Linked DNA regions of Methylosinus sp. H3A. The protein of the gene in region 1 interacts with the protein of each later gene in a pairwise test. Links are inferred from orthologs where the notes say so. Each region holds a gene or a part of one and is shown on either strand. Other genes may lie near its edges. The genes, in order: IY145_RS16550 and def.

Region 1 (16,309 bases):
CGGTGACGCCGGAGCCTCAGAAGGAATGGCTGCAGGCGCCCGACGATCGCCGCAAGCTGGATGGGCTCTATGAGTGCATTCTCTGCGCCTGCTGCTCCACATCCTGCCCGAGCTATTGGTGGAATCGGGATCGATTCCTGGGCCCGGCCGCGCTGTTGCAGGCCTATCGCTGGGTGGTGGACAGCCGCGACGAGGCGACAGCCGAGCGCGTCGCCTATGTCGACGACGCTTTCCGCCTCTATCGCTGCCATACGATTCTGAACTGCTCCAACGCCTGTCCGAAGAGCCTGCTGCCCGGCACGGCCATCGCCGAGCTCAAAAATCTGGCGATCGCGCAAACGACGGGCGAGTGAAGCGGAGCCGGCGCCGCAATGGCGCCGGGTTTGTCTCACAGTCTTCGCCGCAGATTCGCCGGAACTTGTCTTTTTCCCGGCGTGGGGGCATTTTGGAGCCCGATGCTTGAGGAGTAGCCGCCATGCGATTGCGCCCGCTTCTTCTGGTCGCCGCTATTTTCGCCTTTTCGTCTGCGCTTCCGCTCTCCGCGGGAGCGGAGGATACGCTCGACCCGAGCCGGCTGGACATGTCCGCCGCCGGAGCCGCCAAGGCGAAGCCGAAGAAAAACAAACAGCAGCAGGCCACGGCCGGCCAGGCTGCCGCGCCCGGCAAGCCGCCGGCCAAGGCCGAGAACCGCCAATTCGGCGAGCTCGAGGGCTGGTCGCCGGGCAAGTCTCCGCCCAAAAAGGAAAAGAAGGACGACGAGACGCCGCGTTTCGGCGGCCGCGCGCCGGTGAGCATGGGCTCGGGCGGCAATATGGCGGTCGGAATGCCCTTCTGATGTCGAGCCCCGGCGCGGAGTCGGGCTCGTTCGCGAACCAGATGCGAAGCCGTCTCCGGGCCGCCTTCGGCCCGCGGGATTGCTTCGCCTGTTCGATTCTCCCGTCTCGACAAAAGGCGCGCCCGCCGTCATAAGCGGGCCGAAAAGGAGTTCGCAACCATGGGTTACAAGGTCGCCGTCGCGGGCGCCACGGGCAATGTGGGCCGCGAAATGCTCGACATTCTGGCGGAGCGCCGCTTTCCGGTCTCGGAAGTCGTCGCGCTCGCCTCGTCGCGCTCCATCGGGACGGAAGTGTCCTTCGGCGACAAGATCCTCAAATGCCGCCATCTCGACACTTACGACTTCTCCGACACGGACATCTGCCTGATGTCGGCCGGCGGCGACGTCGCGCGCGAATGGGCTCCGCGCATCGGCGCGCAGGGCTGCGTCGTCATCGACAACAGCTCCGCTTGGCGCATGGACCCGGATGTTCCGCTCGTCGTGCCGGAGGTCAACGCCGATGCGGCGGCCGGCTTCCGCAAGAAGCACATCATCGCCAATCCCAATTGCTCGACGGCGCAGCTCGTCGTGGCGCTGAAGCCCTTGCATGACGCCGCCAAGATCAAGCGCGTCGTCGTCTCGACCTATCAATCGGTCTCGGGCGCCGGCAAGGAGGGCATGGACGAGCTGTTCTCGCAGACGCGCTCGGTCTTCGTCTCCGATCCGATGGAATCGAAGAAATTCCCCAAGCGCATCGCCTTCAACCTCATTCCGCAGATCGACGTCTTCATGGAGGACGGCTTCACCAAGGAAGAGTGGAAGATGGTGGTGGAGACGAAGAAGATTCTGGACCCGAAGATCAAGCTCGTCGCCACTTGCGTGCGCGTGCCGGTGTTCATCGGCCATAGCGAGGCGATCAACATCGAGTTCGAGAATCCATTGTCGCCCGACGAGGCGCGCGACATTCTGCGCGCGGCGCCGGGCGTGCTCGTCATCGACAAGCTCGAGCCCGGCGGCTACATTACGCCGCATGAAGCGGCGGGCGAGGACGCGACCTATGTTTCGCGTATTCGCGACGATCCGACTGTCGAGAACGGTCTGGTTCTGTGGTGCGTCTCCGACAATCTGCGCAAAGGCGCGGCGCTGAACGCGGTGCAGATCGCCGAAGTGCTGGCCAATCGCAAGCTCATCACGCCGAAGCAGAAGGCGGCGTGAACGCGCGGCTCCTGCGCGGGACGAGAGTGGGAACCGCAATCTTCGAGGCGACGGCGGCGGGCGCGAGCGACCGCGTCGCCTCGTCGACGCTGTGGAAGAGCCGCCCTTCGCCGAGCGTGCTCATCACGCCGAAACGCGTCAGCGCCTCACGCGCGCGCACGGATTCGAGCCGCGCTATGGCGAAGTCCGCGCCCGCAGCGCGGCAATCCTCGATCGCCTGCCGCAATATGCGCGCCGCCGTGTAATCGATCTCGACGATATTGCTCGCCTCCAGCACGACGAGCGTCGGCTTTTCCGCCTCGATCGCCTCGCGCAAATCGCTCTGGAAACCATAGGCGTTGAGAAAAGACAGCGGCGCTTGAAAGGCCGCGACCAGCACGCCTTCCAATCGCTCGCCGCAAGGCTCGTCCCCGACGGGCGAGCTGGGCCACCACACCGAGCTTCCCGGCACGCGCGCGAAAGTGATGAGGCGCGCGCGCGTCGTCGTCCATACGCCATGCAGCAGCGACGCCAGAATGGAGAGCGACACGCCGGTCTGCACGGGCAGCGCGACGACGGCGGCCATGGTCAGCGCCACCAGCGCGAATTCGCCGCGCGTTTTTGAATAAATGTCGCGCATCACTTGCAGGCGGAAGATGCGCGCAGCGATGAACAGCAGCACCCCGGCGAGCGCGGCGTTGGGCACATGCTCGAGCAGCGCGGCGCCGAACAGCAGCAGAGCCGCGATGACCAGCGCGGCGACGATGGAGGAGAGCTGCGAGCGCCCGCCGGTCGCCGAAACGATCGCCGTGCGCGGCGGCGAGGCGTCGACGGCGAAAGCGCCGACGAGCCCAGCCAGCAGACAGCCGGCGCCGACGCCGAAATAATCGCGATCGACATCCGGCGCGCGGTCTTCCTCATTGGGAAAGGAGCGCGAGGTCGCCGCCGTCTGCACCATGATCACCATGGCGATGATGATGGCGAGACCGACGATTTGCGGAATATCGGCGGGCGCGATCTCGGGAAAGCGCGGATGCGGAAACTCCGTCGAGACCTTGCCGAGCACGGCGACGCCGTGATCCTCGAGATGAAAATAGCGGACGGCGAAGGCTGCGCCAACGAGCGCGATCAGCGCGCCCGGCAGCTTGGGGCTGATCTTCTCCCCGATGATGATGGTCGCGAGCGAACCGAGGCCGATGGCGATGGCGGCTGGATCGGCCTCGCGCCAATGCTTCGCCATTTCGGCGACGCGATAGAATTCGCTGCCTTCGACGCTGGGTAGGCCGAGCAGCGCGGGAAGCTGCGAGATCAGAATGTGAATCGATATGCCGGCGAGAAAGCCGGTCGTCACCGGAACGGAGAGGAGATCGGCGACCCATCCGGCGCGCAGCAGAAAGCCGAGAATGAGTATGCCGCCGACGAGCAGCGCGAGAAAGGAGGCGAGCGCCATGAATTGCGGCGAGCCGCGCGTCGCCAACAGGGCGAGCGCGCCGGCGAAGATCGGAGCGATCGTCGAATCCGCGCCGGAGGAGAGAAAGCGATTGGAGCCGAAGGCGGCGAAGGCGAGCGAGCCCGCGAGAAAGGCGAAAAAGCCGATCTGCGGCGGAAAGCCTGCGAGCCGCGCCGTGGCCATTTGCTCCGGTATGGCGATGGCCGCCAGCGTCAGCCCGGCGGCGAGGTCGTAGCGCAGCATGGCTTGCGGCAGCGAAGGGAAGAATGGCCAGGAGCGTTGCTGCGGCATGAGGAGTGATCCCAAATCGGGCTACTTCTCATCTAGGGCGCGGCGTTCGAAATGGAATGGCGTGAGCGTCGCGACGAAGCGATCCCGACGGATCGCTTCGCGCATCGAGATTCAAAACGCCCATTTCATGCCGGCATAGACCGCGCGGCCATAGCCTGGATAGAAGGCCGCCGGATTCGACGCCCGCGCGTCGATCACCGTCGTCACATCGCTGATGTAACGCCGATCGGCGAGATTGCGCGCGTCGACATAGAAGGTCAGCCCGTAAGGCAGCTTCATGCCGGCCTGCATGCCGATCAGCACATAGCCCGGCGTCTGCAGTGTGTGCATGTAATCGACATAGGAGCCCTCCGGAACCCAGTCGATCGACGGCGCGAGATAGAGCCCGTCCGGCCGGCTATAGGCGAGCGTCGTGCGCAGCACATGGCGCGGAATTCCAGCGAGCGGATTGTTTCCGTAATTGGCGTCGCCGACGAAGCGGAAGTCGCTCCAGGTCCACACTTGCGTGAGCTTCAAGAGATCGTCCGCGCCCGGCGCCGTGATGTCTCGCCACAAATCGACGCTGCCGGCGAATTCGACGCCCTGATGCATGGTGCGCTTGGCGTTGAAGGTCGTCGCCGGCACGCCGGCGCCGGGATTGGCGTTGAACTTCAGCAATTCGTCCTGCAGCTCGGTGTGATAGAAAGTCACATCCCAGGAGAAGCGATCCCATTTGCCGCGCGAGCCGATCTCGCCGGTCCAGGCCTTTTGCGAAGCGAGCGGCGTGAAGGAGGCGCCCGGCGTCGGCGGGAAAAAGCCCTGCGTCAGATCGATGAAATCGGGAACGTCGCGGCTGCCGGTCATATCGGCGAAGAATTGAATCTCCGGCGTCGGCTGGAACATCAGCCCGACCTTGGGAACGATGCCGCGATAATTCTTTTCCGTGTGATTGGCGAGCGGCTCATAGGGAATGCCGCCGAGCACGGAATAGCGCCGATCGTCGCTGAAGATTTTCGCGCCGAACATCAGAGCGAGCTGCGGCGCGATATAGAAGCGATCCTCGAAATAGGCCTCGAGATTGAGCGCCGCCATGCGGTTGTTGCGGATCTGCGCGCTCAGCCCGGGATTGATGAAGGTTCCGCAGAAGCCGAAGCAGGAACCCGCGGCGCCGAATTGCGCGAGGCCGTTGAAGGAATAGGGCGGGAAGGAAAAAGCCGCATTGGCGAAATTCGCCGGTATCGCGCCATAGGGATTGAATTTCGCGCCATTGTAATTGGAATACCAATTATCGGTGGAGCCGCCGCCCCACACGCGCCCGCCCACGGTGAGCTCGTTTCTATGGCCGGCGATCTCGAATTTCGTCGTGAGCTTCGGAGCGAAGCCCCAGCTCTCGCCTTCCTGCTCGATGACGACGAAGATCGGATGATAGAGGTAATTGTGAACGAACCAGCTGTCGACGTCGATGCGGCCTATGTCGGTCTCGAATGTCGTCTTGTTGGAGATGCGCTGGTTGCGGACATTGCGCGCCTGATCGGCACCGAAGCCGTCCGCGCCGAAGCCGGCGATATAGGGCAGAGTCGCGAGCGTCGGATTTGTGCGCGCATTGTTCAGCGTCAGCGTGCCGGGCAATTGCTGATTGGTGTCATAGACGCCGAAATAGAAGCGCGTCTCGATATTATTGGAGAAGCGATAGCCGAGATTGCCGTTGATCTGCACATAATCGGATTGCGAATGGGTGCGGAACCCATCCGAATGCGAGAAGGTTCCGTTGACGAGGAAATCGAAGTCGCCGATGACGCGCGAGACTTGCGCCTGGCCGCGGATGGAGCCGAAGCTGCCGCCGTCGATAGCCAGAATATTGGGCGCGAGCGCCGTATGCGCGGTGGGCGAGACGAAATTGATCGCGCCCCCTAACGTCGAGGAGCCGTAGGCGAGCGCGTTGCCGCCCTTATAGACCTCGATCGAGCGGAAATATTTGGGGTCGATCTGATAGAAGTCGCCGCCGCCGTCGGCATAGTTCATCGGAATGCCATCCTGCAGCAGCTCGAAGCCGCGCAGATGGTAATCGCGCGTGAGATTGGAGCCGCGCATGGAGAGGCGCAGCTCCTGCCCATAGCGCGTGTCGACGAAGACGCCGGGCACATCCTTCAGCGCGTCGCGCAGATCGGCGATATGGCGCGTCTGCATCTGCGGCGAGGCGGCGTCCACGAAGGCGACCGAGCCGACAGTCTGCTCGACGCGGCGCTTTTGTTCCGCGACCGAGGGAACGGTGAGCGAGCCGCTCTGTCGCGACGCCGTCGTCGTGGGCGCGTCGCCGCCGATATCGATCGGCGGCAGCGCCGATTGCGCGAAGGCGGCGGGGGTGGCGAGAATAAGCGCGCTGGCGGCGACGCCGCGCGAGAGAAACCTGCGATACATGGGAAGTCTCCTGAGACGGCGTCGCGCCGTTCGAAGCGGAAAGCGGGGCGCGGCTTGGCCGCGCGGTTGTTTCGATCAGGAGAAGAGAGGCGGCGCGCGCGACGACCAGGATGTCGTCCAGCCGATCGGCGCATGTCGCGGCCGGTCGGGAGCCGCACGGATCGGCGTCGCGTGAGCGTCTGCGCCGATCTCGGCGACGATGAAGGAGCCGATGACGGCGGCTCCATCGCGGGCGCTGCATTCGCAGAGCAGGCAGCAATGGGAATGCGCGCCTCCGCCGGCGGGGGCGGGCCGATGATCCTGCGTCTCGCAATTGGGAGCGGTGACGGCGACTTCGGCTCTGGCGCTCGTCGCGAGTGCGAAAGGCGTGGCGGCGAACAGCAATTGCAGCAGCAGCGGCAGAACGGCGAGCAGTGCGACAAAGGCGCGCGCCGGGCGTGGCGTCGCTCCTCGTGCCTTCGTCATCCGCCTCGCCTGGATCATCCGCCTCTCGCGCAGCGCGAACCGGGATACGGTTCTGCTTCCATTTTCTTGGTAACTGACCAAGGCTTTTGTGGCAAGCCGAAGGGGCGGCCGGTTCCGCCTCGATCGGGAGATTCCCGAAGGTTGTGACCTTCGGGACACAGTCACGCGCGTCCGAGGCGCAATCCCGCCGCGAAGGATTCGATCGCGGCGGCGACGACATCCGGCCGATCGACCGCGACGAAATGGCGGGCCTCGCGTATCGGCGCGATCGCGGCTTTCGGCGCTTCGGCGAGCAGTCCGGCGTAGAAGGCGCAGATATCCTCCTCGGCGCGGCCTGCGAGATAGGAGTTGGTCGCCGCCAGAGCGAGCAGCGGCGTCTCGAGCCGTGCGAACTCGGGCCGCAGATCGGCCGACAACATCTCGACCACATAGGCGGCGGTCGCGGCAGGATCGCTGCGCGCGGCGCGCTCGGCGAAACGCTCCGCCTGCTGCGGATCATTCATGCGCGCGGTCAGAAAGGCGCGCAACGTCGCGAGAAAGCGCGCCGGATCGCCGGCGGCGAATTGCTCGGCGAGGCGCGTCGCGGCGGCCGCTCGCTCATCGGCTGTTGCGCTAGCGAGGGCGGGGAAGACCGGATAGCCGTCCAGCGTGACGACGCCGCCGAACCGCTCCGGCCGCAGCAGCGCCGCTCGCAGCGCGACAAAGGCGCCGAGGCTATGGCCGACGAGGATCGGTCGCTCCAGTCGGCGCTCCGCCACATAGGCGGCGATGTCGGCGGCGACGCGCGCGATCATCGGCGCCGCGATCGGCGGGCGGCCGTCGAAGCCCGGCAGCGTCAGAGCGTGGATCGAAAAACGCGGCGCGAGGCGGCGGGCGATGTCCGCGAGCGCCCAAGCTCCGCAGGCGAGGCCCGGGATCAGCAGCAGCGGATCGCCGGCGCCGCTCTCCTCTACGGTAAGAACGCCGAATTCGCGCGCGGCTCCGGCGCCGGCCGGCTCGGCCGCAGAGGCGGCGAGGAGGCTCGCGCTCGCGATCAGCGCGCGGCGGGTCAGCGGCATCAGGGGATCGGCCGGTGGTGCGGGTCGAGCGGCGTGTGGCCGCCCGCGCTGTCCACGGCGACGACGCCGTCGAAGCGCGACATGCGCTCGAGCAGGGCAGGGGAGAGCCGGCGCTCGGCCGCAGCCAGCGAGGCGGCCAGCGCTTGCGCCCGCGGCCGCGCGAGGCCGAGCTTCTCCAGCGCGGCGCTCTGCTTCAGCGCGTCGCCGGCGCAGAGCGAGATTTCCCATTTGCCGTCCTTGCGGCGCAGCAGAGCGCGGCCGCCCTGCTCGCCCTGCGCCCAATCGGCGATGGCGATGTCGCCGTCGAGGACGATCGGATCGACGGCGAGCGGCGCGTCGGGACGGTCGAAACTCTGCATGAGCAGATGTTTCACCGCCGTTTCATCCTCGGCGCTCCCCGCGGCCGCGACGCCCGCGCCCGACAGGAGGCCGAAAAGCGCAGCGCCGAGCCGGCGTCTCCCGACAGATATCATTTCGGCCCCCATCGCATTTTTCGAAAATATTGGTAAGTTACCAATATGGATTTGGCAAGAGCGACCCGGATGAAAGAGCGACCCATACGAAAAGGACGGCGCGGGCGAGCCGACGCATTGCCCAAGCGAGCAGGTTTTTGGTAGGGAGCCGCGTCGCGCCCGGAAAGAAATGCAGTGACGGCGGAAATCAGCGTCAGACAGCGAATATTGAACGCCGCGCTCGATATCGTCGAAAAGGACGGCGTCGAGGCGCTCACCCAGCCGCGCGTCGCCAAGGCCGCGGGCGTGCGGCAATCCCACCTCACTTATTATTTTCCGCGCAAGGCCGATCTCTTCGTCGCTCTTTTGCAGGCCGCCCACGACCGCGCCGAGCGCGACGAGGCCGGCGCCGCGTCGGAAGATGTGCTCGAGGCGCTGCGAAATCTGATGCTGGGCCGCGGGCGGATGCGCTTTTTTCTCGCCATTGTCCTCGGCGCGAGCGGGGAGGAGGAGCTGCGGCCCATCCTCGCCGCCCATGCGCAGGGGTTGACGCGCCGCGTCGCCGCCTATTTCGGGCGTGAGGCGGATGATCCGGCGGCCGCCGGCTTCGTCGATCGGCTGCGCGGGCTTGGGCTGCGGGCGCTGCTCGAGCCCGGCCTGGCGGAGACGGAGAGGAGCGAATTGGAGCGGCTCGCCGCCGAATTCGGCCTCCATCGCCCGAAGAATTGACGCGCCGCGTCAACGATGCGCGCGTCCGGCGCTTGACGAGCCTTGCTGCAAAATGCTCAACGTGCGCGAGCGGCGTCCGCCGGCGCCAGCCCGACCAATCAGGAGAACGATATGACGACGGAGATCGTGATCGTTTCCGCGGCGCGCACTGCTGTGGGATCGTTCAACGGAGCTTTCGGCTCGACGCCCGCCCATGAATTGGGCGCGGTCGCTGTCAAGGCCGCTATCGAGCGCGCCAAATTGGAGGCCGCCGACGTCGACGAGGTCATCCTGGGCCAGGTGCTGGGCGCCGCGCAGGGACAGAACCCGGCCCGTCAGGCCGCCATCAAGGCCGGCGTGCCGCAGGACAAGACCGCTTTCGGCGTCAATCAGGTGTGCGGCTCCGGCCTGCGCGCCGTGGCGCTCGCCGCCCAGCAGATCCAGGCTGGCGACGCGACGATCATCGTCGCCGGCGGCCAGGAGTCGATGTCGCTGTCGCAGCATTCCGCTCACATGCGCGCCGGCACCAAGATGGGTGACGTGAAATTCGTCGACACCATGATCGTCGACGGCCTCACCGACGCCTTCAACAATTACCACATGGGCATCACTGCGGAGAACGTCGCCGCCAAGTGGCAGATCAGCCGCGCCGAGCAGGACGCTTTCGCCGTCGCCTCGCAGAACAAGGCCGAGGCCGCGCAGAAGGCTGGCAAGTTCAAGGACGAGATCGTCCCCTTCACCGTCTCCACCCGCAAGGGCGACGTGATCGTCGATCAGGACGAATACATCAAGCATGGCGTGACGCTCGAGGGCGTCGCCAAGCTGAAGCCGGCCTTCATCAAGGAGGGCACGGTGACGGCGGCCAACGCCTCCGGCCTCAATGACGGCGCGGCGGCGCTGGTCATCATGACGGCGGCCGAGGCGGCCAAGCGCGGCCTCACGCCGCTCGCCCGCATCGCCTCCTGGGCGACCGCCGGCGTCGATCCGACGATCATGGGCTCCGGGCCGATCCCGGCCTCGCGCAAGGCGCTGGAGAAAGCCGGCTGGAAAATCTCCGACCTCGATCTCATCGAGGCCAATGAGGCTTTCGCCGCGCAGGCTCTCGCCGTGAACAAGGATCTCGGCTGGGATCCCGCCATCGTCAACGTCAATGGCGGCGCCATCGCCATCGGCCATCCGATCGGCGCCTCTGGCGCGCGCGTGCTGACGACGCTGCTCTACGAGCTCGGCCGTCGCGGCGGCAAGCGCGGCCTCGCCACGCTCTGCATCGGCGGCGGAATGGGCATCGCTCTGACGATCGAGCGCTAAATATCAGGGCCGCGAGCCTTCGAGGCTCGCGGCCAATTTTTTGAAAATTCGATGAAGGAGGAACGAGGTGGGCAGAACAGCGGTTGTGACGGGCGGCACGCGCGGCATCGGCGAGGCGATCTCCAAGGCGTTGAAGGCGGCCGGCTATAATGTCGCCGCGACCTACGCCGGCAACGACGAGGCCGCCAACAAGTTCAAGGCCGAGACCGGCATTCCGGTCTATAAGTTCGACGTGTCGGACTATGACGCCAGCGCCGCCGCCATCGCGCAGATCGAGAAGGATCTGGGCGGGGTAGAGATTCTCGTCAACAACGCCGGCATCACCAAGGATCGCCTGTTCCACAAGATGGAGCTCGCGCAGTGGCAGGCGGTGATCAACACCAATCTCAACTCGCTGTTCAACGTCACCCGTCCGGTCATCAACGGCATGCGTGACCGCGGCTTCGGCCGCATCATCGTCATCTCGTCGATCAACGGCCAGAAGGGCCAGGCCGGCCAGACGAATTATTCCGCCTCCAAGGCCGGCGACATCGGCTTCGTCAAGGCGCTGGCGCAGGAGAGCGCCTCCAAGGGCGTCACCGTCAACGCCATCGCGCCCGGCTATATCGCCACGGAGATGGTGAAGGCGGTTCCGCAGGACGTGCTCGACAAGCACATCATTCCCTATATCGCGGTCGGCCGCCTCGGCGAGCCGGAGGAGATCGCGCGCGCGGTCGTGTTCCTCGCCTCGGACGACGCCAGCTTCATCACCGGCTCGACGCTGACGATCAACGGCGGTCAGTATCTGACCTGACCTTTCCGAACGCGTTTCGGGCGACGCCCCGCGCGGAGAAATATCCGAGCGGGGCGTCGCCCAAATTCGACGCCCCGCTTTATCGGTTGGTCGACTCGGCCTTCGAGAGGCTTCTCACTCTCCCTCGGTCCGCTCGTCCGCGAGCGGCAGGGTGAAGCTCAGTGTCGCGCCGCCGCCGGGGTTCTGCTCCGCCCAGAGCTTCCCATAGTGCGCCTCCACGATCGCGCGAGAGACGGGCAGGCCGACGCCGAGCCCATGCGCCTTGGTGGTGATGAAGGGCTCGAACAGCACATTCGCGACCTCCTCCGACAGTCCTGCGCCGGTGTCGACGATGTCGGTGCGGATCATGCCGCCCGCGACGAGACGGGTCGAGATCACGAGCTCGCGTTTCTCCGCGCCGTGCATCGCCTCTATGGCGTTGCGCTTCAGATTGACCAGCACCTGACGAATCTGAATTCGGTCGACGATGACGTTGTCGTCGGGCGCCTCGAGATCGAGCGTGGTCGTCACCTTGACATTGCTGCGCGCCATATCGGTGAAGGCGCAGGCGTCCTGGATGATGTCGTGTAGTCGTTGCAGCGTCTTGTCGGGCTCGGCGCGGGTGACGAAGCCGCGCAAATGGCTGATGATCTGCGCCGCGCGCGTCACCTGCGCGACGGCGCTGTCGAGGATCGTCTCTATGTCGGTCGTCGCCACTGGGCCGCGTCGTAGCACGCGGCGCGCGGCGCTGAGATAGGTGGAGATGGCCGAGAGCGGTTGATTGATCTCATGGGCGACGCTCGCCGCCATTTGCGCCATCAGATCGAGACGGTCGGCGCGCAGCTTGCGCATCTGCGCCTCCGCCCGGTGACGGTCGGTGAGATCGCGCAGGAACAGCACGAACAGCCGTTCGCCGTCATGCGCGGCTTCGCTGATGGAGAGCTCGAGAGGAAAGACCGAGCCGTCCTTGCGGCAGCCGAGGCGTTCAGGATCGGATGCGGCGAGCGCCGCCTCGTCGGCGGGGATCTGGTCGAGACGTGCGTCGCGAAACGGCTCCGGGAATAGAATGTCGATCGGCTGGCCGATCGCTTCCTCCGCCTTATGGCCGAAGAGCCGCGTCGCTGCGGAATTCAGGGAAAGAATGACGCCCTTTTCGTCGATGATGACGATCGCGTCGACCGCGCCTTCGACGATCGCGCGCAGGCGCGCATCGCTGGCCCGGCGCTCCTGCTCGGCCCGCGATCTCTCGCTGAGATCGCTGATCATGACGGCGTAGCCGTAGAGATTGTCGGCGTCGTCGCGCAGCGCGGCGATCAACTCCTCCGCCGGAAAGATCGAGCCGTCCCGCCGTCGGCGCATGTCCTGGCGCTTGACGACGCCCCCCTCCGCGAGGGAGCCCGGCAGCGCTTCGTCATGCGCGTCGGCGGGATGGAGGGTCGACAGCCGGAGGCCCAGAATCTCGTCGCGGCTCCAGCCGGTGACGCGCTCGGCCGCCTCGCTCCAGCCGATGATCCGTCCCTGCGGGTCCAGCGTGAAAATCGCAGACGCAGGCGCGGCCTCGGTGAACAGGCGAAACTGCTCCTCGCTCCGCCGCAGCGCCTTGCGCGCGCGTTCATAGTCGAGGCTCTTGATCGTCTCCCAGCGGCCGCCGCGGCGGATCAGCGCGAATTCATGGCGAGCGATCACCTCGACGATCTCGGCGGCGCCGATCAGCCGCAACGAATAAGAGCAGAGTGTCAACATGCGGCGGGAGCCATGTAACGCTCCGAGCCCGTTCTCATAGGCCATGAAGAGCGGCCAGTCCGAGGCGTCGAACTCCAAGGCGTTGCCGCAAGCCCTCAACCCGTCGAAACCGTCGTGCAGGGCCGCGTCATGGGCCGCCCGCAAATCGTCGACCAGTTGATCGCTGTCCACTTTTCCGGTGCGAAAATACCAATCGTCGCTGCTCACGATGTCGATGCGGCGGCGGGCGAGATCGGACTCGAGATCGGGCACCAGCGAGGACAGACGCGCCTTTGCGACGGCCACAGTCAAAGGCGGCGAGGCGATCCACAGGCAGCGCTCATTGCCGGCGAGGCCCGCCGCGAAATAGGGAGCGACAATGTCGAGAAGATCGTCGACATCCTCATAGAACTGGCAGAAATGCGTGCCCCATGGCATTTCTCCAGCGCCTTCGATGCCGGAAGGACGTAACAGCCGCTCGCTCCGCGACCGAAGAGTCACGAATTCCGTCGCGGTCTTAGCCTGCATTTATTCATTCCAGTATAGACCGCCGCCGTCTCTGGTCCGCAGGGCGCGAGCCCGCTCGCCTTCGATCCGCCAATCGGATGGGACCAAATGCGAGCATTGCCAAAATGGGACAATGCTTCGCCGTCGCCTGTGCCGGATCAAGAACCGCGCCAGCTGCGTTTCGTTCCGAAACGCAGCTGTCTCGTTTTCAATGGCCGGCGGCGCTGCGGGCGACGACGACCTCATGCGCCTGCCGACCGACCATCTCGGTGAGATGATCGAAGGACGCCTCGAAAAATCCGGCGCCCGAGCTGGCCGAGCGCAGCTCGACGATGAGATCGCCCATCTCGGCCTCCGGAATGAGCGCGTCGAGCTCGTCCCAACCGTCCCATTCTGGGCGCGGTCCAAAGCCCAATATCTGCCCGCGTCGCGCCGAGACGATGCCGGTGGCGCGGGAGACCGCCTCGCTCGGCGCGAAAATCGACACGGCGAGCATGGGCTCGAGCAGCACCGGCTCGGCCTTGCCCAGCGCCTCGGCCATGCCGATGCGCGCCGCCGTGCGGAACGCCATGTCGGAGGAATCGACGCTGTGATAGGAGCCGTCGACGAGGACGGCCTCCACATCGACGACGGGAAAGCCGAGCGGCCCGCGCGTCAGCGCGTCCCGGCAGCCGGCTTCGACCGAGGAAAAGTATTGTTTTGGCACAGTCCCGCCATGGACGCGCTCGGCGAAAGCGAAGCCTTCGCCATGCGGGCGCGGCGCCACCTCCAACACCACATCGCCGAACTGGCCGTGGCCGCCCGACTGCTTCTTGTGGCGTCCACGCACGCTCACCGCATGGCGAATCGTCTCCTTATAGCCGATGGCGGGCGCATGGGTGGAGACGGTCACGCCATAGCGCGACGCGAGGCGCTCCAGCGCGACGCGAATATGCATCTCGCCCTGGCCGAGCAGCTTCATTTCGCCGAGCGCCTGGTCATGGACGAAGACGAGCGAAGGGTCTTCGTCGATGAGCTTGGCGAGAGCGGCGGCGAGACGCATCTCGTCCTTGCGGTCGCCGACGGAGAGCGCCAGCGCATAGACCGGGTGCGGCGCCGTGATCGCAGCCGGAGCGTCGGGCGCGCCGGCGCGCGTGTCCTGCAGCGCGTCGCCGGCGACGACGCCGTCGAGCCGACCGAAAGCGACGGTCTCGCCCGCTTCCGCTTTCGCCTGGCGCATCGTCGTGGCGCCGAGCAGCGACGACACGCCGCTGATTTTCTCTTCGGCGCCCGACGAGCCTGCGACCGTCTGCCCATCGGAGAAGGAGCCGCGCAGCACGCGCGCGAGCGACAGCTTGCCGCCGTGCGACGTATGGACCGAGCGGAACACATGCGCGAGGGCGGGCCCGGTCTCGGCGATTCCGAGCCGGGCCCGTGTCGCAGCGACGCTCGGCGCCTCATGGCGCAGCGCCTTGAGCAGGCGCGTCACGCCGGCGCCGCGCTCCGCCGCGCCGATGAAGACGGGCGCGACATGGCCGAAGCGCAGCTCCTTGGCGAGATCGTCGAAAATCTGGTCGCGCGGCGGCTCTATGTCGGTGAGCAGCTCCTCCATCAGCGTGTCGTCGTAATCGGCGAGCCGCTCCAGCATGGAGAAGCGCGCCTCTTTCTCCGACACGGTTGCGCCGGCGGGCATGTCGACAACCGCAGAGGGTGCGTGCTCGCGATAGACATAGGCGCGCTCCAGCGCGAGATCGATGAAGCCGACCGCAATGCCATTGTTCCAAATCGGGATTTGCCGCAACAACAGCGGCGTGCGCGAGACGGTCTGCAACAGCGCGAGAGAGTCGCGCAGATTTCCTGCAGCGGCGTCGATCTTGTTCAGGAACAGGAAGTGCGGAACGCGCGCCTCCTCCACTGCGCGCATGACGAGCTGCAGTGCCGGCAGCTTGCGCGGATCGGCCTCGGCGACGACGATCGCCGCATCGGCGACGGCGAGGACGCGGCGCTGCTCATGCGCGAATTCGACCGAGCCGGGACAATCGACGAAAGTGTAGCGGTCGCCGAGATAATCGACGCGGCCGATGTTGCATTCGACGCTCATCGCATGGGCGCGCGCTTCCGGCGAGGCGTCGCCGACGGTGGCGCCGTCACGCACGAAGCCTTGCCGCTGCACCGCGCCGCAGCGCGCGAGCAGACTCTCGAATAGGCTCGTTTTGCCGCTCTGAAAGGGGCCGACAAGCGCGATCAGTCGCGCGCCTTCGGCTCTCGCCGCGCCGGACGTTCTCGTTTCACTCATGTCCTGCTCCCGTTGTCCGGCGCCGGCGAGTGGAAACCTGGTCGGCTCCGTCGATGATGATGCTCCCACCACATGGGTCGGCGCGCAAGCGGCGAAAAGCGCTGCGGCGCCGCAGAGGCGCGCACAACGGAAGCTAGGTGGCGCGATGAGGGCCGGCGCCGCTCCATTCGATCCAGCGGCCGTGGAAATCGGCGCGCCCCAGCGCAAAGCTCTCGCCGCCGGGCCAGAGCGTCAGCGTGAGCGCGGCCGAGCGTGTGTCGCCATCGGCCTCCATTTGCAGCCGCGCGAGCGGCGTCTCGGGCGTCGCCGCCGCGCCTGCGGCCTCGAGCGTGGCCATCGCATTGCGCTTCGTCTCGGGCGGCAGATATTGCCAGACGACCGTGTGATAGACGAAGCGCGCGAGGCTCCCAGCGGGCGGCGCCGACAGCCGCGTCGCGAGCCAGTCGCCGGCGTCGGCGCGCTCGACCCGCTCGCGACGCGCGGCCGCGAGGACGAGCGCCTGCTCCATGCGGGCGAGACGCTCCATCTGATCGGGCCAGACATAGGCGAGCAGCCGCGCGCGATGTTCGGCGTCGCTCGGATCGAGCGGATCGATATCGCAACCCGCGCGGGAGACGATCCGCAATGCGGTCTCGAGCGAGGGCGCCGCGCCGCGCCAATCGCAGGCGAGGCGAAGCTCCGCCGCAGGCGCGCCGAAAGCGCCGACGCGAAGATCATAGGCGTAGCGATCGAAATTGAGATTGAGGCCGGCGCTGGCGCCGATCTCCAATGTCTCCAAAGGCAGGCCCGTCGCCGCGGCGACGATCAGCGCGCCGCCGAGAATGACGCTGGAGCGTCCCGCCTCATTGGTCTGCGGCGGACGATCGAGAAAGCCCGCGAGGAAAACGTCGTGTTCG
Region 2 (12,068 bases), 1.8 Mb from region 1 along the record:
GGCTAATATGCCGGAACGAATCTCACCCCGAGAGGATGATCGATGGTTTTTCTTCGGCGCCATTTCATTGCGGCTCTCACACTTCTCGCGCTCGGCGTCGCCGCGCCCGCCGCGCGCGCGCAGGTCGCGCTCGCGCCCCCGGCCGAGCGGGCGCTGCCGCAATCGCGCGCCGATGTCGTCTTGTCCTTCGCGCCAATCGTCAAAAAGGCGACGCCGGCCGTGGTCAATGTCTTCGCGACGCGCGTCGAGCAACGGCCGGTCAATCCCTTCTTCGACGATCCGATCTTCCGCCGCTTCTTCGGCGAGGGCGGCGGCGGCCCACGCGGGCCCACGGCGCAATCGCTGGGCTCCGGCGTCATCGTCGATCCGAGCGGCCTCGTCGTGACCAATAATCACGTCATCGAGGGCATGACCGATGTGAAGGTCTCGCTCGCGGACAAGCGCGAGATACCGGCGAAAATCCTGCTGCGCGATCCGCGCACCGATCTCGCCGTTCTGAAGCTGACCGAGCCCGCCAATTATCCGACGATGGAGCTCGGCGATTCCGACGCGCTCGAGGTCGGCGATCTCGCGCTGGCCATCGGCAATCCCTTCGGCGTCGGGCAGACGGTGACGCAGGGCATCGTCTCGGCGCTGGCGCGCACGCAGGTCGGCATTTCCGATTACGGCTTCTTCATCCAGACCGACGCCTCCATCAATCCCGGCAATTCCGGCGGGCCGCTCGTGGATATGACCGGGCGCGTCGTCGGCATCAATTCGGCGATCTTCTCCAAATCGGGCGGCTCGGTCGGCATCGGCTTCGCGATCCCCGTGAATATGGTCAAGATCGTCGTGGCGGCGGCCAAGGGCGGCGGCAAGCAGGTCAAACGTCCCTGGCTCGGCGCGACGCTGCAGAACCTCTCCAAAGAGATTTCCGACGGCCTGGGGCTCGAGCGCCCGGCCGGCGCGCTCATCGCCGATCTCTATCCCAAGGGCCCGGCGCTCGAGGCGGGGCTGAAACGCGGCGACGTGATCGTCACCGTCGACGGCCAATCGGCCGACGATCCGGAAGCGGTCGGCTATCGCCTCGCCACCAGGCCGCTCGGCGGTCAGGCGACGCTCGGCGTGCTGCGCTCCGGCAAGACGATCGCCGTGCCTTTGAAGCTCTCGGCCGCTCCGGAAACGCCGGCGCGCGACGCGGTGAAAGTGAAAGGCCCCTCGCCTTTCGCCGGCGCCACAGTCGTCAATATTTCGCCCGCCGTGCTCGAGGAATTCTCCGTGCAAGGCGCGGTCAATGGCGTCGTCGTGGCGGAGATCGACCTCGAATCGGTCGCCGCGCAGCTCAATCTGCACAAGGGCGATGTGATCCTCGCGGTGAATGACGAGAAGATCGCCACGACGCGCGACCTCGAGCGAGCGACGGTCAACCGCCATTATTATTGGAAGATCACGCTGGCCCGCGAAGGACAGGTGATCACCACTGTGGTCGGTGGGTAAGCTGCCCCCTCCCTCACCCTCCCCCGCTCGCGCGGGAGAGGGGGCGGCAAAATGTTACGCGAACCCTCGATGAAGCGCCTCCTCCCCTGTGCGCCTAAGCACAAACACGCGCACGTCGCTCCCCTAAAAACAGCATCGTTCGCCGGGCGCGAAGCCCGCGACGCTGGGGGAGTAGAGACAATGACATTCGCCGTTTCGGAATTCGCTTCGCGTCCCGTTCAGACCACTTCCGCTCTGAAGATCGCCTTCGTCATTCTCGGCGCGACTGTCGCGCTCGCCGGCGCCAAGGCCGTCATGGCCACGGGATTCACGGCGCAGAGCGTCGCCGCCCCCCTCGCCCCGACAGAGGCCGTCGTCGCCGTCGCCGAGCCCGCGACTTTCGCCGGCGCCGAAGCCGCGCAGAGCGTCTGCCGCCGCGTCGACGTCGAGATCGACGAGGGTTACGGCGTGCGCGGCCAGGTCACCCGCTGGGTCTGCCGCAAGGCCTATTGATCCGCCGGCTCCCTCTGTGCCCTCGCGCACAAACGCAAGGGCGGCCCTCCCTTAAGACTCGCATCATTCGAGAGGGCGCGACGCCCACGACACGAGCTTCAAAGGAAGAGACCAATGACATTCGCCGTTTCCGAATTCGCCTCGCGCCCCGTCGAGACCGCTTCCGCGGTCAAGATCGCCTTCGTCATTCTGGGCGCGACCGTCGCTCTCGCGGGCGGCAAGGCCTTGCTGTCGCGCAGCGCCGCGCCTGTCGCCGAGCCGGCCGTTTTCGCCGTCGCCGAACATGCGCAGGACCGCTGCCGCTTCGTCCCGGTCGAGTCCAGCGAGGGTCTCGCCAAGGGACAGGCGATTCGGATCGTCTGCCACAAGGCGCGCTGAGCGCACGCCGTCACAGCCGCACGAAACGATAGCCGACCCCAGGCTCCGTCAGAATGATCGCGGGCGCCGAGGCGTCCTCCTCGATCTTGCCGCGCAGCTGGCCGATGAAGACCCGCAAATATTGCGTGTCCTCGCCATGCGCCGGCCCCCAGACCGCCGTCAGAATCTGGCGATGGGTGAGCAGACGATCCGCGTGACGCGCGAGCGTCGCCAAGAGCTCATATTCCTTGGGCGTCAGCTTCACGGCCACGCCCTTCTTCGTCACCAGCCGCCGCGCAAGATCGACGCGCAGCCCGCCGCTCTCTATCTCGCTCGCCTCGGCCGCGGTCCGCGCCCCATGGCGGAGCGCCGCGCGCAGCCGCGCCAGCAATTCCCCGATCGAAAAGGGTTTTTCCACATAGTCGTCGGCGCCGGCGTCGAGCGCGGCGATCTTCTCGGCCTCGCGCTCGCGCGCCGAGAGAATGATGATCGGCGCCTGCGAGAAGGCGCGCGCCTGGCGGAGAACCTCCTTGCCGTCCATATCCGGCAGGCCGAGATCGAGCAGAACCGCGTCCGGCGCTCGGGCGGCGATCGCCTTCAGCGCCTCGCGTCCGGTCGCGGCCTCCAGCGTCTCATAGCCGCTCGCCGCCAGCGCCGGCCGCAGCACGCGCAGCATTTGCGGCTCGTCGTCGACGATCAATATGCGAGGGCCGCTCATGTCGTTCCGCCGCTCATGCAATTCCGCCGCTCATGCCGTTCCGCCTGCGCAGTCGCATAATCCGCTTCGCGGCGCCATACAACGGCGCGGATTCGCGCCGAATTGAATCGGCCGCCGCCGAATCGTAGAAGAAGAGCCCATGTCGGAAGATCCGCCCGAAGATTTCGCCCGCCTCTATCTCGCGACGCCGCGCCTCGCCGAGGTGGAGGACTTTCTGCCGCGCCTCGCGGCCGCGCTCGCGGCCGCCGAGGTCGCCAGCCTGCTGTTGCGCCTCGAGACTATGCCGCCGCAGGCGACCGAGCGCGCCATCCGCGCCGTCGCCGGCATAGCCCAGCCCGCCGGCGTCGCTCTGCTGATCGAGGGCGAGCCGGAGCTCGTCTCGCGCTGCGGCGCGGACGGGCTGCATCTCGCCTTCGACGACAAGCGCCTCGCCGCGGCGATAAAACGGCTTTCGCCGGATTTCATCGTCGGCGTCGGCGGCCTCGCCACGCGCGACGAGGCGATGCGCGCCGGCGAGGCGGGCGCGGATTATCTCCTCTTCGGCGATATCGGCGAAGAGGGTGAGCCGCTTACGCTCGATTGGACCGCGGAGCGCGTCGCCTGGTGGGCGGAGATTTTCAACACGCCATGCGTCGCCTTAGCGCGCAGCCTCGCGGAAATCGGCCCGCTCTCGGCGGCGGGCGCCGAATTCGTCCTTCTGGCCGAGGCGGTCTGGGACGATCCGCGCGGCCCCGCGGAGGCCGTTCGCGACGCCGCGCGGCTCGCGGCGGAGGCGGCGCGATGACGACGCGGCTTCGCCTCGCGCTCGCGCTCTGCCTGCTCGCCGGCGCGGCCGTCGCCGCCGAGCCGACAGCGCCGGCGGCCGATCTCGCCTTCGGCGCCTATCAGCGCGGCGATTATGTCGCCGCCAGAGGCGAGGCCGAGAAGCGCCTCGCCTCCAACCCGAAGGACGCCGCCGCTCTGACCTTGATCGGCCGGCTCTATCTCGACGGGCAGGGCGTCGCGCCCGACCGGGCCAAGGCGATGCAATGGTTCCGCCGCGCCGCCGACGCCGGCGGCCGGGACGCGGCCTATTTCTTCGGCGCGGCGGCGCTCACCGGCCGCGACACGCTGAAGGATCACGCGCTCGCCCGCGCCTATCTCGAGAAGGCGCAGGAGCATCCGGCGGCGCTCGAGCTGCTCGGCGAGGCGGCGCTCGAGAATGACGGCACGGAGCCCGATTTCGCCCGGGCCATCGCCTATTTCCGGCGCGCCGCGACGCTCGAGAATTCCGACGCCGCCTATGCGCTGGCGCTGCTCTACAAGAACGGCCGCGGCGTCGCCGCCGATCCGGCCGAGGCGGCGAAATGGCTCCGCAAGGCCGCCGAGGCCGGCCATACGGCGGCCATGGTCGAATTCGCCATTATGGAGTTCAACGGCGCCGGCGTCGCCCGCGACCGGACCCATGCGGTCGAGCTGCTCAGGCGGGCGGCCGCGGCCGGCAATGTCGTGGCGCAGAACCGGCTGGCGCGACTGCTGGCCGAAGGGCTCGGCGTCGAGAAGAATCATTCCGAGGCCATGCTCTGGAACAGCCGCGCCAAGGCCTCCGGTCTCATCGACGACAAGCTCGACGCGCTGCTCGCGGCGACGATCCCGTCGGCGGAAAAGCCGGCGACGCCCCTTCCTCCAGCGGCTGCGAAATAGGGCGCCATGGCGAGCCTTTCGGCGCGTCTTTCGCGCGCCTCCCTGCGCCGCTATGTGCGCCCGCGCGTCAATGGCGAGGCGGGCGCCGAGGCGGCGGCGCGGGCGCTGAATCTGCGCTGGCCCTGGCCGCCGGCCGGCGCCGCCGAGGCCGACCCCGAGATTCCCGGCGAGTGGATCAGGGCGCGATCGGCCGAAGCGACGCTGCTCTATCTGCATGGCGGCGCCTTCATGGCCGGCGCGCCGCGCCTCTACCGTTCGACCGCGCGCTATTTCGCAAAGGCCGGCTTCGACGTTTTCACCCCCGCCTATCGGCTGGCGCCGGAACACCGATTTCCCGCCGCGCTCGACGATGTTGCGGCCGCCTATGAAGGTCTCGCCGCGCGCAGGCCGCTGGTGATCGCCGGAGATTCGGCCGGCGGCGGCCTCGCCCTGTCGCTGATGCTGCGGCTGCGCGCGCGCGGCCTGCCGCTCCCGCGCGCCGCGGCGCTATTCTCGCCCTGGACCGATCTTTCCGCCAGCGGCGCCTCGGCGCGCGCCAATGAGGGGAAGGACCCGATCTTCACGCGGCGCGCGCTGCGGCTCGCCGCGCGGCAATATCTCGGCGAGGCGAGCGTTCGCGATCCCGAGGCCTCGCCGCTGCTCGGCGATCTCTCCGGCCTGCCGCCGCTTCTGATCCATGTGGGCGAGGATGAGCTGCTGCTCGACGATTCGCGCCGCCTCGCGGAGCGCGCCATGGCGGCGGGAACAGCCGTCGAATTGACGATTTTCCCAGTCGTGCCGCATGGCTGGCAATTGGGCGCCGCCTTCATGCCCGAGGCGCGCCGATCGCTGCGCGAGGCGAGCGAGTTTTTCGCCCGCTACGCGACAGGCTAACCCCACGGCCCATGCGAGGGCGGATCGAGCGGGCTGCGGCCGTCGCTCGGCAGAAAGCCGGGCGCTTGCGTCGGAGCCGGCGCGGCCTCCCACGGCCCATGGTCCTCGATCGGTGCCGGCGGCGGCTCCAGCTTCGGCATGTCGCGGCCGCCCGCATAGCGCACCAGCGCGGCGACGCGATCATCGACGGAAGGATGCGTCGAGAATAGCGCACGCGCCTTGCGCGCCGGGCTCTCGATGAAAAAGGCGCCCATGCGCGAAGGCATGTCCGGCATCGTCGCATACGTCTCGATCTTGCGCAGCGCCGAGATCATCGCGTCGGGATTTTTGGTGAGCTCCACCGAGCCGGCGTCGGCGAGAAGCTCGCGCGAGCGCGAGATAGCGAAGCGGATCAGCACAGAGAGCCCCCAGCTCAGCGCGATGATCGCGAGAGCGATGACGATGGCGAGGCCCGCGCCGCTCGCCACGCCACGATCGCGCCCCTCCTCGGTCGCGCGCTTGGACGAAAAGCGAAAGCCGCCCCAATTGCGGAACACGAGATCGCCGACGAAAGCGAAAATCCCCACGAAAATGGCGGCGACCACCATGAGCTGAACGTCGCGATTACGGATGTGGGTCAGCTCATGGCCGAGCACGGCCTCGATCTCTGCGTCGTCCAGCGTCTCCATGAGACCGCGCGTGACGGTGACGGCGTAATGGCCTTCCCTCACGCCGGAGGCATAGGCGTTGAGCGCGCCATCCTCGATGATCTTCAGCGAGGGCATGGGAATGCCGCGCGAGATGCAAAGATTCTCGAGGAGATTATAGAGGCGCGGCGCGTCCTCGCGCGTCACGTCGCCGGCGCCGGTGGCGGCGTCGATAAGCTTTTGATGGAAGAAATAGGCGATCACGAACCACAGCCCGGCCGCGCCAAAGGCGATCGGCCAGCCATGCTCGAGATCACGCAGCGCGCGCGCCATGATCTGCGGCAGCGTTCCATCCTGCGACGCCTCATAGAGAAGCGCGACAGCGAACATCAGCGCCAGCAGCAGGACGACGAAGCCCGCGAGCAGCAGCAGCGAGCGCAGCCGGTTCGCCTGAATATGGGTGTAGAGGCCATAGGCGTGAAACATGGGGCTATTCTCCCTTCTCCTCTTGCGGGAGAAGGTGGTCGGCGGAGCCGACCGGATGAGGGGAAGCCGCGCAATCTCGCAACGCTCGCGCGACGCGCTGCGTCGCCAATTCAGGCGAGCCGATCACGAGATCATTCGAGAGGCGCATGATGCGGAAGCCTTGCTGCTCGAGCCATTGATCGCGGGAGGCATCCCGCTTCTGCTGCAAATCGGCGTCGTGGGACGGCCCATCGATCTCCACGATCAGCCTCGCTTCGAAACAAACAAAATCGGCGATGTAGCGACCGATCGGAACCTGTCGGCGGAATTTGAAACCGCCGAGACGGCGTCCACGCAGGGCCCGCCACATCATCGCCTCGGCGTTTACCGCAGTGGCGCGCTGCTCGCGGGCGAGGCGCAGCATCAACTCTTTGGGGATTGTCATCGCGGCGCCCCCTCATCCGACCCCGCTGCGCGGGGCCACCTTCTCCCGCGAGGGGAGAAGGGGGAAACTTCCCTTTTTAGAACTGCACCTTGGGAGTCTCCTGGACGGCTTTGCGCTCGCCCTCCTCGAGATTGAAGAACTCCTGCGGCGAGAAGCCGAAAGACGCCGCATAAAAGGCGGCGGGAACGCTCTCGCGGGCGGCGTTGTATTCGGCCGAGGCGTTGTTGAAGAAGCGCCGCGACGCCGCGATCTTGTTCTCCACGTCGGAGAGCTCGCTCTGCAGCTGCTGGAAGTTCTGATTAGCCTTCAAATCCGGATAATTCTCGGCGAGGGCGAACAGCCGGCCGAGCACGCCATTGAGCGCGCTCTCGGCGGCGCCCTGCGCCTGCGGGCCCTGCGCGGCCACAGCTTTGTTGCGGGCGGCGACGACGTCCTCGAGCGTGCCGCGCTCATGGGCGGCGTAGCCCTTCACCGTCTCCACCAGATTGGGAATGAGGTCATGGCGCTGCTTGAGCTGGACATCTATGTCCGAGAACGCCTGGCGGCAGCGCTGCCGTAGCGTCACCAGGCCATTGTAGGAGCCGACGAGCCAGAGGACGGCGAGAACCAATACGCCGAGAGAGATGAGAGCGGTCATGATCGGGCTCCACGATTTTTCGCGTCGCGCGCCAGCGGCGGACGGCCGAAGTCGTAGCCGGCTTTCACGACGCGCGAAAGTGCGCCGGCGCACAGCCCCGCCTGCGAGGAAGCATGGGCCCTCCCCGGGGTGCGGAAAGCTTCGGCAGACCGTCCTGTCGCGGCTCCCGATCTCTTACATTGCGCGCGGAAGCGGAATATAATCTGCGCTAAAGCCGCGCCGGCGTCCATTTGACGGAGACCGGGCGCATCCCTATCTCGACGGTCGAGACCGCCAGAAAGTCCAGGCGCGAAAGCAAGCAAATGGCCATTCGTCCCATCATCACCCTGCCCGACCCGCGGCTGCGGCTCGTCTCCGAGCCCGTCACGACCTTCGACGGCGAGCTCCAGCAGCTCCTCGACGATATGCTCGAGACCATGTACGAGGCCCCCGGCGTCGGCCTCGCGGCGATCCAGATCGCGGTTCCCAAGCGCATCGTCGTCGCCGACGCCACGCGCGGCGACGAGCCGAAGAATCCGTTGTTCGTCATCAATCCTCAGATCGTCTGGGTCTCCGAGGAGCTCTTCGTCTATCAGGAGGGCTGTCTCTCCGTTCCCGATTATTTCGAGGATGTGCAGCGCCCGGCGCGCGTGCGCGTGCGCTATCTCGACCGCACCGGCGCCACGCAGGAGATCGAGGCCGACGGATTGCTCGCCACTGTGCTCCAGCACGAGATCGACCATCTCGAGGGCGGGCTGTTCATCGACCATCTCTCGCGGCTGAAGCGCGACCGCGTGGTGAAGAAATTCGCCAAGGCCGCCGCCCGCGCCGCCCCGGCCGCCCCCGTCGCGGATAAGGTCGAGGCGTGATCGAAAGCATGCGCGTCGTCTTCATGGGCACGCCCGATTTCGCCGCGCCGCTGCTCGAGAAAATCGTCGCTGAGGGTCACGAGGTCGTGGCGGTCTACACGCGCGCGCCGGCGCCGGCCGGCCGCGGCATGGAGCTGAAGCTCTCGCCCGTGCATCGACTGGCCGAGAAACTGTCGATCCCCGTCTTCACGCCCAAGAGCTTCAAGAGCGAGGAGACGATCCGCGCTTTCGCCGAGCTCGGCGCCGATGTGGCGGTGGTCGCGGCCTATGGGCTCATTCTGCCGCAGGCTGCGTTGGACGCGCCGCGTTTCGGCTGCCTCAATCTGCATGGCTCGCTGCTGCCGCGCTGGCGCGGCGCGGCGCCGATCCAGCGCGCCGTCATGGCCGGCGACGCCGAGACCGGCGTGATGGTGATGAAAATGGAGGCCGGGCTCGACACCGGCCCCGTCGCCGCGACCGCGCGCGTTGCGATCGGCGAGGATATGACGACAGGCGAGCTGCACGACGCGCTCGCCGCCGCGGGCGCCGAGCTGATGACGAAATCGCTACGCGATCTTGCGGCCGGCGCGCTCGCCTTCACGCCGCAGGCGGAGGCGGGCGTCACCTATGCGCAGAAGATCGACAAGAGCGAGAGCCGCATCGATTGGCGGCGCCCGGCGCGCGAGATTCACGATCTCGTGCGCGGCCTCTCGCCCTTTCCCGGCGCCTTTTTCGAGAGCGATCTCGGCCATGGGCGCGAGCGCGTGAAAGTGCTGCGCACGAGGCTCGAGAAAGGCGAAGGCGCGCCCGGCGCGGCGCTCGACGACAAGGGCCTCGTCGCCTGCGGCGAGGGAGCGCTCAGGCTCGTCGAGGTGCAGCGCGGCGGCAAGGCGCCCATGGGAATCGCCGATTTTTTGCGCGGCCGCCCACTCGCCCCCGGCATGACTTTGGCGACATAACGATGGCGACCACATTCGAGGCCGTCCCCCCACCTCCCCCTGAAGGGGAGGGCGAAGGGCGCGCTGCCTACCGCTATGCGCTGACCATCGAATATGACGGCTCGCCCTTCGTCGGCTGGCAGCGGCAGGCGAATGGCGCCTCCGTGCAGCAACGGCTCGAGGAGGCGGTCGCGGCGCTGGAGCATGGCGAGCGGCGCGTCGTGCATGGGGCCGGGCGCACCGACGCAGGCGTGCATGCGCTGGGACAGGTCGGCCATGTCGATTTTACGCGCGAATGGCGCGAGGATCGGCTGCGCGACGCGCTCAACGCCCATTTGCGGCCGGACCCGATCGCCGTGCTGGAGACGCGCAGAGTCGCGCAAACTTTCGAGGCGCGCTTCTCGGCGATCCGCCGGCATTATCGCTATGTGATCGACAATCGCCGCGCGCCGCTGACGCTGCAGCGCGGCCGCGCCTGGCATGTGAAGCGCCGCATCGATGCGGAGGCCATGCACGAAGCCGCGCAGGCGCTCGTCGGACGCCACGACTTCACGACCTTTCGCTCGACGGAATGTCAGGCCAACTCGCCGGTGCGGACGTTGGAGCGGCTCGATGTGCGCCGCATGGGCGACATCATAGAAATCGTCACCTGCGCGCGCTCTTTCCTGCATAATCAGGTGCGTTCGCTCGCCGGCTCGCTGGAGCATGTCGGCTCCGGCAGATGGAGCGTCGACGATCTGCGCGCCGCGCTCGAGGCGAAGGACCGAACCCGCTGCGGGCAGGTCGCCCCGCCGCATGGGCTCTATCTCGTCGCCGTCGATTATTGAGCGTTGCGAAGCCCCCTCTCACGCATAGTGAGGGAGGGGGCCTGCGCCCGTGATTCGAAGCGATTACTCGATGCCGGACTCGCGGTTGCGCGCGTTGACCGCGTGGCGGAGCTGCTCGTTGATGGCGACCGGATCGGTCGGCGAGGGCTTGGCCATCAGCAGCGCGCCACGCACGACCGAGGCCTCCTCGGCGGTCAGAACGACCGGGCCGGCCATGAAGGCGGCGTTGGGAAGCGTGTGCAGAATCGCAAAGCGATTGGGGTGGTCCTTGACCTCGACGACCGAGTCGGCGACCGGCTTGCCGTCGACGCAGACATAAGGACCAACGACTTCGACTTTGCGGCCATCGTCGGTATTTCTGATGAAAGTCGTTTGCATCGTCGTCGCCACTCGTGCTGGATTGAACTCGCGGCCACCCGCGGCCGCGCGAAGTGGCAGCAAATTTTGTGCCGCCTAGCCCCCTCTCCTGACCAGAGCCGCATGACGGCGTCGCCGATCAGAGCCCCGAAATGACCGAAAACGGCAAGAAGACCCCCGCCCCGGCCAAGAAGAACGCCGCGGCGCTGGGGGCCGCGCTCAGAGCCAATCTGCGCCGGCGCAAGGCGAGCGCGCAGACGCCGCGCGAGAATGGGAGCCATGCCGAGCCCGAGAAGCGGCCCCCGCCAGATTCACAGTGATCCCCCCTCGCGCCGCGCGAAAGCGTCATCGACCGTCCCCGCCGGACTCCTCGCGGCGGAAGGGCAGGCTCGCCTCGTAATCGGCGATGGATTCGTCGACCGCGACTGTCTCGCGCGACAGAAATTCGACCACTGCGGTCCGCAGGCGCGGATCGGCGAAATCATGCGCCGAATGGGTGGCGACGGGCCGATAGCCGCGCGCGAGCTTGTGCTCGCCCTGGGCGCCGGCCTCGACGCGCTTGTATCCATGGCGGATGGCGTATTCGATCGCCTGATAATAGCAGACCTCGAAATGCAGGAAGGGCCGCTCCTCCAGAGCGCCCCAATTGCGGCCGTAGATGGCGTCGTCGCCCAGAAAATTGATCGCCCCGGCGATATAGTCGCCGCCGCGCCGCGCCATGATCAGAAGAATGCGCTCGGCCATCGTCTCGCCGATCCGGTCGAAAAAGTCGCGCGTGAGATAGGGCCGACCCCATTTGCGCTCGCCCGTATCCATGTAGAAGGCGAAGAATTTGTCCCAATGCGCGGATTTTATATCCGCCCCGGTCAGGAGATCGATCGAGAGATCGTCGCCCAGCGCGTCGCGGCGCTCGCGCTTGATCGTCTTGCGCTTGCGCGAGGAGAGCGCGGCGAGGAAAGCGTCGAAATCGCGATAGTTCTCGTTGAAGAAATGGAACTGCTCGCCGAGGCGAGGGGCGAACCCCTCGGCCGCCAGCGCCCCGACCTCCCCCTCTGTCGCGAAGGTGACATGGATTGAGGAGGCTTCCGCCGCCTGGCGCAACGCGCGCAGCGCATGAACCAGCCCCGGCAGCGCACCCTCCGGCGCGTCGCGGGCGACGAGCAGCCGCCGCCCCGTCGCCGGGGTGAAGGGAACCGCGACCTGCACCTTGGGGTAATAGCGCCCGCCGGCGTTCTCATAGGCCTGCGCCCAGCCGAAATCGAAGACATATTCGCCCATGCTGTGCGTCTTCACATAAGAGGGCGCGGCGGCGACGAGCCTGCCCTCGGCGTTCTCCAGAATCGTATA

What was found.
Region 2: the proteins of IY145_RS16550 (region 1) and def interact in binary tests that used the Escherichia coli proteins (3 or more experiments, as listed by UniProt). The link is inferred for Methylosinus sp. H3A from one-to-one orthologs.

The regions. Positions count from the first base shown.
Region 1 is NZ_JADNQW010000005.1:2,910,361-2,926,669, forward strand. Bases 255-3,011 are described here. They hold IY145_RS16550 (aspartate-semialdehyde dehydrogenase), read left to right. Parts: upstream 255-994; coding sequence 995-2,029; downstream 2,030-3,011. Other genes in these bases: IY145_RS16540 (succinate dehydrogenase iron-sulfur subunit), read left to right, coding at 255-353; IY145_RS16545 (hypothetical protein), read left to right, coding at 476-835; IY145_RS16555 (SulP family inorganic anion transporter), read right to left, coding at 2,004-3,011. Also shown: more of IY145_RS16540, read left to right, coding at 1-254; more of IY145_RS16555, read right to left, coding at 3,012-3,749; IY145_RS16560 (TonB-dependent receptor domain-containing protein), read right to left, coding at 3,861-6,146; IY145_RS16565 (hypothetical protein), read right to left, coding at 6,222-6,611; IY145_RS16570 (alpha/beta fold hydrolase), read right to left, coding at 6,773-7,669; IY145_RS16575 (copper uptake system-associated protein), read right to left, coding at 7,669-8,142; IY145_RS16580 (TetR family transcriptional regulator), read left to right, coding at 8,317-8,850; IY145_RS16585 (acetyl-CoA C-acetyltransferase), read left to right, coding at 8,962-10,137; phbB (acetoacetyl-CoA reductase), read left to right, coding at 10,205-10,930; IY145_RS16595 (PAS domain S-box protein), read right to left, coding at 11,045-13,159; IY145_RS16600 (elongation factor G), read right to left, coding at 13,347-15,413; IY145_RS16605 (DUF2332 domain-containing protein), read right to left, coding at 15,547-16,309.
Region 2 is NZ_JADNQW010000005.1:1,142,902-1,154,969, forward strand. Bases 7,048-9,847 are described here. They hold def (peptide deformylase), read left to right. Parts: upstream 7,048-8,074; coding sequence 8,075-8,620; downstream 8,621-9,847. Other genes in these bases: IY145_RS08460 (endonuclease domain-containing protein), read right to left, coding at 7,048-7,135; IY145_RS08465 (LemA family protein), read right to left, coding at 7,212-7,772; fmt (methionyl-tRNA formyltransferase), read left to right, coding at 8,629-9,558; truA (tRNA pseudouridine(38-40) synthase TruA), read left to right, coding at 9,561-9,847. In the rest of the region: IY145_RS08420 (Do family serine endopeptidase), read left to right, coding at 43-1,476; IY145_RS08425 (hypothetical protein), read left to right, coding at 1,657-1,968; IY145_RS08430 (hypothetical protein), read left to right, coding at 2,083-2,346; IY145_RS08435 (response regulator), read right to left, coding at 2,357-3,043; IY145_RS08440 (thiamine phosphate synthase), read left to right, coding at 3,183-3,827; IY145_RS08445 (tetratricopeptide repeat protein), read left to right, coding at 3,824-4,726; IY145_RS08450 (alpha/beta hydrolase), read left to right, coding at 4,733-5,599; IY145_RS08455 (M48 family metallopeptidase), read right to left, coding at 5,596-6,711; more of IY145_RS08460, read right to left, coding at 6,716-7,047; more of truA, read left to right, coding at 9,848-10,364; IY145_RS08485 (hypothetical protein), read right to left, coding at 10,428-10,742; IY145_RS08490 (hypothetical protein), read left to right, coding at 10,874-11,041; IY145_RS08495 (GNAT family N-acetyltransferase), read right to left, coding at 11,067-12,068. UniProt on the Escherichia coli protein: Removes the formyl group from the N-terminal Met of newly synthesized proteins. Requires at least a dipeptide for an efficient rate of reaction. N-terminal L-methionine is a prerequisite for activity but the enzyme has broad specificity at other positions.